Litorilinea aerophila: one gene and its partner. The main gene of each other region encodes a partner of the protein of the gene in region 2 in a complex. Links are inferred from orthologs where the notes say so. Each region holds a gene or a part of one and is shown on either strand. Other genes may lie near its edges.

Region 1 (3,591 bases), on a different replicon or contig from region 2:
GAACGAAACATGATCAAAGTCCGTCGTTTCATGGGACGAGCCCAAGCAGCCTTTTTTCTAAGGCGTGGTCGAGTGGGAGCTTTCTATTACTTGCTCCCTCCAGAGCTAAGGAACAAACTTGCTTAGTGAAAATGCTAAACAGGCTAACACGCGCTTCCACCTGACGCCGCTCCGCTGCGCTTCGCGCTCGGCTGGACGGCGCTGGGCGATTAGGACGAGACGGTGAGTACAGTTGTTCTGATTTCATGTGTGAGTAAAAAATTGCCGCACAGGGCAAAAGCCAGGGATTTGTACGTCAGCCCACTATTCCGAATGAACCTGAAGTACGCCCAACGATTTTCGCCCAAACAGGTGTTTATTTTGTCTGCGAAATACGGTTTGGTGGAATTGGATGAAGAAATAGAGCCATACGATGTTACACTCAATAGTATGTCTGCCCGTGGACGAAGAAACTGGGCTAGGAAAGTCGTGGCGCAACTTCAAGAGTACTGCGATTTGGAGAAAGACCATTTTGTGATACTAGCCGGGCAGAAGTATCGGCAGTATCTGTTGTCGCATCTAAAATCCTACGAAGTGCCATTGGCGGGTTTGCCTATAGGAAAGCAGTTGCAGTTTTTGAAGCGGGAAACGTCATGGTAAGAGAGATTTGTCAGCAATTGCACGAACTCTTCAATGGGCTTCCGCGCTGTCGGTTTCCTTTCGCTGAATTGGCAATCCCCCGCAATGGTGTCTATGTTCTTTTCGAGAAAGGGGAATATGCACACGGTTTGGACCGCATTGTCAGGGTAGGAACGCACAGGGGAGACAATCAATTGCTTTCCCGGCTGAAACAGCACTTTGTGAATGAGAACAAAGACCGGAGCATCTTTCGGAAAAATATTGGACGTGCAATGCTTCGGCGCGAAAACGACCCGTTTCTTGAGCAGTGGAACTGGGATTTGACAACAAGGAGAGCAAGAGAGAAGTATGGCCCTTTGCTTGACGAAAGAAAACAGCATCAGGTAGAGAGAGCTGTAACAGCATACATTCAGGCAAATTTCTCGTTTGTGGTGTGTAGAGTGGATGAGAAGGAAGAACGATTGGAGTGGGAGCGTAAAATAATTTCGACAGTATCGTGGTGTCAAGAGTGTAGGCCATCTTCAACCTGGCTGGGGTTGCACTCTCCAAAGAAGAAGATACGAGAGAGTGGATTGTGGCTTGTCAACGAGTTGTACAAAGATGGCTTATCCTGGTCAGAGTTAGAAAAATTGAGGGCTATTGTGCAGGCTAACACCGGCTTCAGCGGACGCTCCGCTCGCTCGCTGCCGCTGAGCCACACGTCACCCATTTGATCGAGCCGGGGCTGAGTGCAAACGGTGACCCAGACGGCATACGGCAGGTGGTGGAGATCCTGCTCGACAACGCCATCAAATATGCCAATCCGGGCGGTTGGGTCACCCTGTCACTCACCCGGGCGGGCCGGCGCATCGCATTCACCGTCGCCAACAGCGGGCCGGAAATTGCGAAGGAAGACCTAGGGGACCGCCGCCGATATCGGCGGCGGTCCCCTTTTCCGCCTCCGTCACCTGTCGCCTACGCCACCCGCTCCAAAAAGCGCACGTCGTTTTCGTAGAAGTAACGGATGTCGTCGATGCCCCGCTTGAGGATGGCCTGCCGCTCGATGCCCATGCCGAAGGCGAAACCGCTGAAGACGGCCGGGTCGTAGCCGCCGTTGCGCAGGACCACCGGGTGCACCATCCCCGCGCCCAGAATTTCCAGCCAGCCGGTGTATTTGCACATCCGACAGCCCTGGGCGCCGCAGAGGATGCAGTCCACGTCCACTTCCACGCTGGGCTCGGTGAAGGGGAAGTAGGACTTGCGGAAGCGAATGCGCCGCCCTTCACCGTACATCTGATTGGCGAAGTTCAGCAGCACCCCCTTGAGGTCGCTGAAGGTGATGTTTTTGCCGATGGCCAGGCCCTCCACCTGGTAGAACATCATCTCAGAACGGGCCGTCACGTCCTCGTTGCGGTAGCACTTGCCCGGCAGGATCACCCGGATGGGTTCGGGCGCGTATTCCCGCATGGCATGGATCTGGCCCGGGCTGGTGTGGGTACGCAAGATCACGTCCGGGTTGGTGGTGAAGAAAGTGTCCTGCATCTCCCGGGCCGGGTGGCCAGGGGGGAAGTTGAGCAGCTCGAAGTTGTAGGCGTCGGTCTCCACCTCCCGGGCGTCGTAGACCTGGAAACCCATCTGCACGAAGATGTCCACGATCTCCCGCAGGGCGGCAGTGGTGGGGTGATATTTACCCACCACCGGCCGGCGGCCGGGCACGGTCACGTCCACGTGTTCGTGCTCCAGGGCCCGCTCCATCTCGGCCAGGGCAATGGCCTCCTGGCGCTGCTGGAGCGCCGCCTCCAGGGCCATCTTCACCTGGTTGGCCGCCTTGCCCACCACCGGGCGCTCCTCCCGGGGGAGTTGCCCCAGCCCGCTGAGCAGGGCCGTCACCTGACCCTTCCGCCCCAGGTATTCCCCGTACCAGGCCCGGGTCTCCTCGGTGGTGCTGGCCTGGGCCAGTTCGGCCAGCGCCTTCTCCTGTAGTGCCTCCAGTTGTTGCAACAGATCACTCATGGCGACGCTCATCCCCAAGAATTTGGTCCAGCCGGCCTCCACGGAGCCCCGCCCCCTCCAGGGTGGCGGGGGCAAGCCCGTCGATGGTCCCCAGCAAAATATCGCCGTGGAGTTCATCCAGCCGCACCGGCGTAATGGTGTTGTGCAGGTCCAGGTCGGCCGGGGCCAGGGCCATGACCCGCAGGTAGTTGTCTGTGTATCCGGCCCAGAGAACCGCATTGGTATCGGTCACGCTCTGGCGCTCTCCTTCCCAGAGGACAGGCCGCACCGTGCCCACGAAGCGCAGGCGCTCTGCCCGGCCGGTGCGCTCCACCACTTCGTGCAGCCGCCGGGAGCGCTCCTTCTTGACCCGACCGTCCACCTGGCCGTCGAAGCGGGCGGCTGCGGTGCCGGCCCGGGGGCTGAAGGGGAAGATGTGCGCGTGGGCGAAACGCATCTCCTCCACAAAGGCCATCCCCTGGACGAAATCCGCTTCGGTCTCGCCGGGGAAGCCCACGATCAGGTCGGTGGTGAGGATCAGGTCCGGGATGGCGGCCCGGGCTTCGGCCACCAGCTGTCGGAAACTGGCGGTGGTACAGCGGCGGGCCATGCGCCGCAGCAGCTTGTCGGTGCCCGCCTGGAGGGGCAGGTGCAGGTGGGGGCAGAGGCGGCCCGGCCAGCGCGCCCAGAGTTCGAAGAAGCCCTCGGCCAGCTCCCAGGGCTCCAGGCTGCTGAGGCGCAGGCGGGGGATGTCCGTATCGGTCAGGATGGCCGCGGTCAGCTCCTTGAGATCCGTCCGGGCCTTTCCGGCAAGATCCCGGCCGTAGCTGCCCAGGTGCACCCCGGTGAGCACCGCCTCCTGGACGCCGGCGGCGCACAGCTCCTGGATCTCCCGCACGATGTCGGCCACAGGTCGACTGCGGCTGGCGCCCCGGGCGATGGTGACCACGCAGAAGGTGCAGCGGTTGTTGCAGCCGTCCTGGACCTTGATGAAGGCCCGGG
Region 2 (4,368 bases):
CGCCGCGCTCCCCCAGTCGGAGCCGTTGTCCGAAGGGACGGCGGTGGCGCCAGAGGCGCCGGAAGTCATGCTTCGGCTGCCCATGATCGTGGAAGATGAAGTCTGCGAGCTCTCCATGCGCTACGGCACGCCCATCCGCCGGACCTATCATGTGGTGGCCGATGATTACATCTACACCTATCGCTGGCGCAAGGACCTGGATCGCCGGGCCGAAGTGGTCTTTGTGCTCCAGGAGCCGGCAGGCCGCATCTGGGTGCACGCCAAGCCCCACTATCCGGCCCGCCTCTACCGGCTGCCTTCTGGAGGGATCCACTGGCACGAGCGGGTGGAGGACGCCCTCTTCCGGGAGATCGAGGAGGAGACCGGGCTGTCGGTCTACCTGGAGCGCTTCCTGGGGCTCATCGAGTATCGCTTCCACCGGGGCACCTCCACCGTCCAGTTCGCCAGCTACATCTTTCACCTGCGTTGTGAGGAAGGCGTGCCGGTCTGTCATGCCAGCGAGAAGATTTCCGAGTTTCGGCCCATCCTGCCCGCCCAGCTTTCGTTGATCATCGCCAGCCTGCGCAACCTGATGGGCGACCGCCGCGGCTGGGGGCAATGGCGGGCGCTGGCCCACGATCTGGTGTATCGTTATCTGGTGAATTGAGTCTCAGTCGTTCACGATTGGCTCTACTGCACAAAGGTCAAATGAGGACGCTGCCCCACGCAGATGAACGCGGATTCGGGTGACTCCCTCCAGTGTTTCTTTGCGCCTTTGTGCCTTTGCGCCTTTGCGTTCAAAAATGCCCTTTTTGCAGGGGAGTCACGATTGCAACGCCAAGTCAACGCAGAGTCGGCATCCGCCGATGCCGGGCCAGCGGGACAGCTCCGCAGATGGGCAACAATCGTGAAGTACTGAATCTGACCAACGAAAATCCGTCGAGGAGTGTGGTTTCATGCGCGTGCCATTGTCGTGGTTACGGGAATATGTGGAGATCAGGCTGCCCACGCCGGCCCTGGCGGAACGGCTGACCCTGGCCGGCCTGGAGGTGGCGTCGGTGGAGCAGATCGGCGACTGGTGGGATCCGGAGACCATCGTCGTGGGCGAGGTGCTGGCCGTCCTGCCCCACCCCAACGCCGACCGGCTGGTCCTGGTGGATGTGGACTACGGCGGCCAGGAGCCGGAGCGGGTGGTCACCGGCGCGCCCAACCTCTTCGCCTACCGGGGCGCCAGCAAGGCCGACGGCACCCTCCCTGTGCTCAAGGTGGCCTTCGCCCGGGCCGGCGCCGTGCTGGTGGATGCCTACAGCGAGGAACGGCCCCGCCCCCGTAAAAAACTCAAGCCCACCAAGATCCGGGGCATCCCTTCCGCGGGCATGGTCTGCTCTGAGCGGGAGCTGGGCCTCAGCGAAGAACACGAGGGGATCCTCATCCTGCCGCCGGATGCCCCCGTGGGCCAGCCCCTGCGGGACTACCTGGGCGACGAGGTGCTGGAGCTGGAGTTGACGCCCGACATGGCCCGCTGTCTCAGCATCGTCGGCGTGGCCCGGGAAGTGGCCGCGCTCACCGGCGGCGAGCTGCGCCTCCCCCCCGACGAGCTGGCCGCCACCGGCTCCGACCAGGCCCAGGATTACGTGGACGTGCGCATCGACGAGCCGGCCCTCTGCAACCGCTACATCGGCACCATGATCGTGGACGTGCAGGTGGGCGAATCCCCCCGCTGGATGCAGGAGCGGCTCATCAAGGCGGGCATGCGGCCCATCAACAACGTGGTGGACATCACCAACTACGTGATGCTGGAGTGGGGCCAGCCCCTCCACGCCTTCGACTACGACGTGCTCAAGGCCCGGGCCGCCCGGGTGGGCGATTCCCGACCCACCATCATCGTGCGCCGGGCCGCGCCCGGGGAGAAATTCACCACCCTGGACGGCGTGGAGCGGGAGCTGGACGACTCCATGCTGATGATCGCAGACACGGCCGGCTCCATCGCCATCGCCGGCGTGATGGGCGGCCTGGAGAGCGAAGTCAGCGACCAGACCCGCAACGTCCTCCTGGAGGCCGCCACCTTCGAAGGCATCAACAACCGGCGCACCGCCCAGCAGTTGCGCCTTCCCAGCGAGGCCAGCTATCGCTTCGCCCGGGGTGTGCCCGCCACCCTCAACGCCATCGCCGCACGGCGGGCCGCCGAACTCATGCGGCGCTACGCCGGCGGCCGGGTGGTGCCCGGCATGGTGGATGCCTACCCGGTGCCCCAGGAGCATCCCGTGGTCTACACCACCCAGAGCGACATGCGCCGCCTCCTGGGCATGGAGGTCACCCTGGAGGAAGTGGCCGCGGCCCTGCGTCGGCTGGACTTCCAGGTGGAGTCCGTGGCCGGGCCCGATCCCCAGGCGCCGGAAGACGCCACCTTCGCCCTGCACCGGGAGGACGGCGAGCCCATGCTGGCCTGCCGCCCCCCCTGGTACCGGCTGGACATCCGCATCCCCGCCGACCTGACTGAGGAGGTGGCCCGGATCATCGGCTACGAACAGGTGGGCGCCACCCTCATGGACGAGGCCCTGCCCGTGCAGCGGCGCAACCCGGTGCTGGAGACCGAGGAGAAGGTACGGGATCTGCTGGTCCAGTGTGGCCTGCAGGAGATCATCAACCACCCCCTGACCACACCGGAGAACCACGAGAAGCTGCGCCTGGCCCCCGCCGGCAACGGCCAGCAGCCGGCCTACGTGACCCTGGCCAACCCCATCGCCGCCGAGCGCCGCGCCATGCGCCGCTCCATGCTGGTCAGCGCCCTGGAGAACCTGGCCCGCAACTTGCGCTACACCGACCGCCTGACCACCTTCGAGATCGGCCGGGTCTACCTGCCCGAGGCGGGCGACGGCATCCTGCCCCTGGAGGATCGGCGGGTGAGCATCCTGCTGGCCGGCCCCCGCAAGCCCCGCAGCTTCCACCATGGGGTCGAGGAGCGGGAGCCCCTGGACTTCTTCGACCTGAAGGGGGTAGTGGAAGTGCTCCTGGAGCGGCTGGGCTTCCAGCGGGCCCAGGTCACCTTCACCGCCAGGCCGGACACCGGCACCTTTGGCCCCCGCTGTGCCGAGGTGTTCGTGGACGGGGAATCCCTGGGCCTGATGGGCGAGCTCCACCCCCGGGTGCGCAGCGACTTCGGCCTGCCGCCCATCCGGGTCTGCGCGGCCGAGCTGCGTCTGGCGCCCCTGGTCAAGCCCCACTGGAGCCTGGAGCCCATGGCGCCCATCAGCAACTACCCGCCGGTGGTGGAGGATCTGGCCTTCGAGGTGCCGGAGGCGGTGACCGTGCGCCAGGTGGAGGACGCCATCTGGGCGGCCGGGGATGAGCGGCTGGTGGCGGTGGAGCTCTTCGACATCTACCGGGGCGCCCCCCTGCCGCCGGGGCACAAGTCCCTGGCCTTCCGCCTGACCTACCAGCACCCCGCCCGCACCCTGGGGGAGAAGGAGGTGGCCCAGCTCCGCCAGCGCATCATCCGGGGCGTGGAACAGGCGGTGGGTGCCCGCCTGCGACGTTAAACGGGCGCTTGGGAAACGGGGCAGCACCATGAACGGCCGTGAGGAGCTTCTCCTGCGTTCCACCGGCCTGCGGGGTGTGCCCCGACGTTTTGTCCTGCGCCTGGTCCACGGGGACCTGGTCAAACGGCGGGCCGAATGTTTTGTGGTGAACCACTACCCGGGCCTGCGGGTTTCGGGCGCGGCCCGGGCGGTGGATCAGTATACGGGCGGCATGCTCAGTGCCATGGCCGCGCGCGGGGTCTTCAACGGACCGCCGGGCGCGGTCTATTTTGTCCCGGCCATCCTGACCCCCCTGGCCACCAACATCATCGCCGTCCTCTCCCTGGGGGAATACGAACGCTTCCTGCGGCCGGATGTGGGCGTGCCCGGCGCAGTCCAGTTCATCCAGGAGCGGCTGCGCCAGATCGGCCACAGCCTGGCCGTGGCCTGCGCCGAAGTCAAGCTGCGGGATGTGGCCTCTACCCTCCACGGCACCGGCGAAAGCGCCCAGATCGACCCGGCCCTGGCCATGCAGTATTTCCTGGCCGGCTACTGGCAGGGCCTCAAAGAGAGCGGCGAGCCGGGACAGACCTACTGGCTCACCCTGGTGGAGATCGATGGGAGCAAGTTGGAGGGGGTACGGGCCGGCATTGCCGCGGCCATCGAGGCCGGCCAGTGTGGCGACCTGCAGCCGGTGGGCGAGATGGCGGGCCCCCAGGCCGGGGACGGCCTCATCCCGTGGGCGTGGATGGGCAACCTGGACACCATCCAGGAGCCCCGGCGCCGCTTCCTGCCCCGGCACCTGCGGCTGGGTGCGCTGCTGGAAGGGAGCGGCCAGTTCAAGCTCAGCATCATCGGGACCGGATCGGCG

The links. Proteins that work in one complex are often made in the same cells at the same time.
Region 1: the proteins of pheT (region 2) and pheS are in contact, whole or in part, in a crystal structure (PDB 6P24), measured with the Escherichia coli proteins. The link is inferred for Litorilinea aerophila from one-to-one orthologs.

The regions. Positions count from the first base shown.
Region 1 is NZ_VIGC02000009.1:122,744-126,334, forward strand. The notes cover bases 592-3,591. They hold pheS (phenylalanine--tRNA ligase subunit alpha), read right to left. Parts: upstream 2,611-3,591; coding sequence 1,573-2,610; downstream 592-1,572. Other genes in these bases: FKZ61_RS08900 (DUF6884 domain-containing protein), read left to right, coding at 592-639; FKZ61_RS08905 (hypothetical protein), read left to right, coding at 633-1,331; FKZ61_RS24450 (ATP-binding protein), read left to right, coding at 1,328-1,612; mtaB (tRNA (N(6)-L-threonylcarbamoyladenosine(37)-C(2))-methylthiotransferase MtaB), read right to left, coding at 2,603-3,591. Also shown: FKZ61_RS24255 (DEAD/DEAH box helicase), read left to right, coding at 1-126; more of FKZ61_RS08900, read left to right, coding at 223-591.
Region 2 is NZ_VIGC02000018.1:3,896-8,263, forward strand. Bases 541-3,726 are described here. They hold pheT (phenylalanine--tRNA ligase subunit beta), read left to right. Parts: upstream 541-935; coding sequence 936-3,518; downstream 3,519-3,726. Other genes in these bases: FKZ61_RS14155 (NUDIX hydrolase), read left to right, coding at 541-646; FKZ61_RS14165 (CHAT domain-containing protein), read left to right, coding at 3,547-3,726. Also shown: more of FKZ61_RS14155, read left to right, coding at 1-540; more of FKZ61_RS14165, read left to right, coding at 3,727-4,368.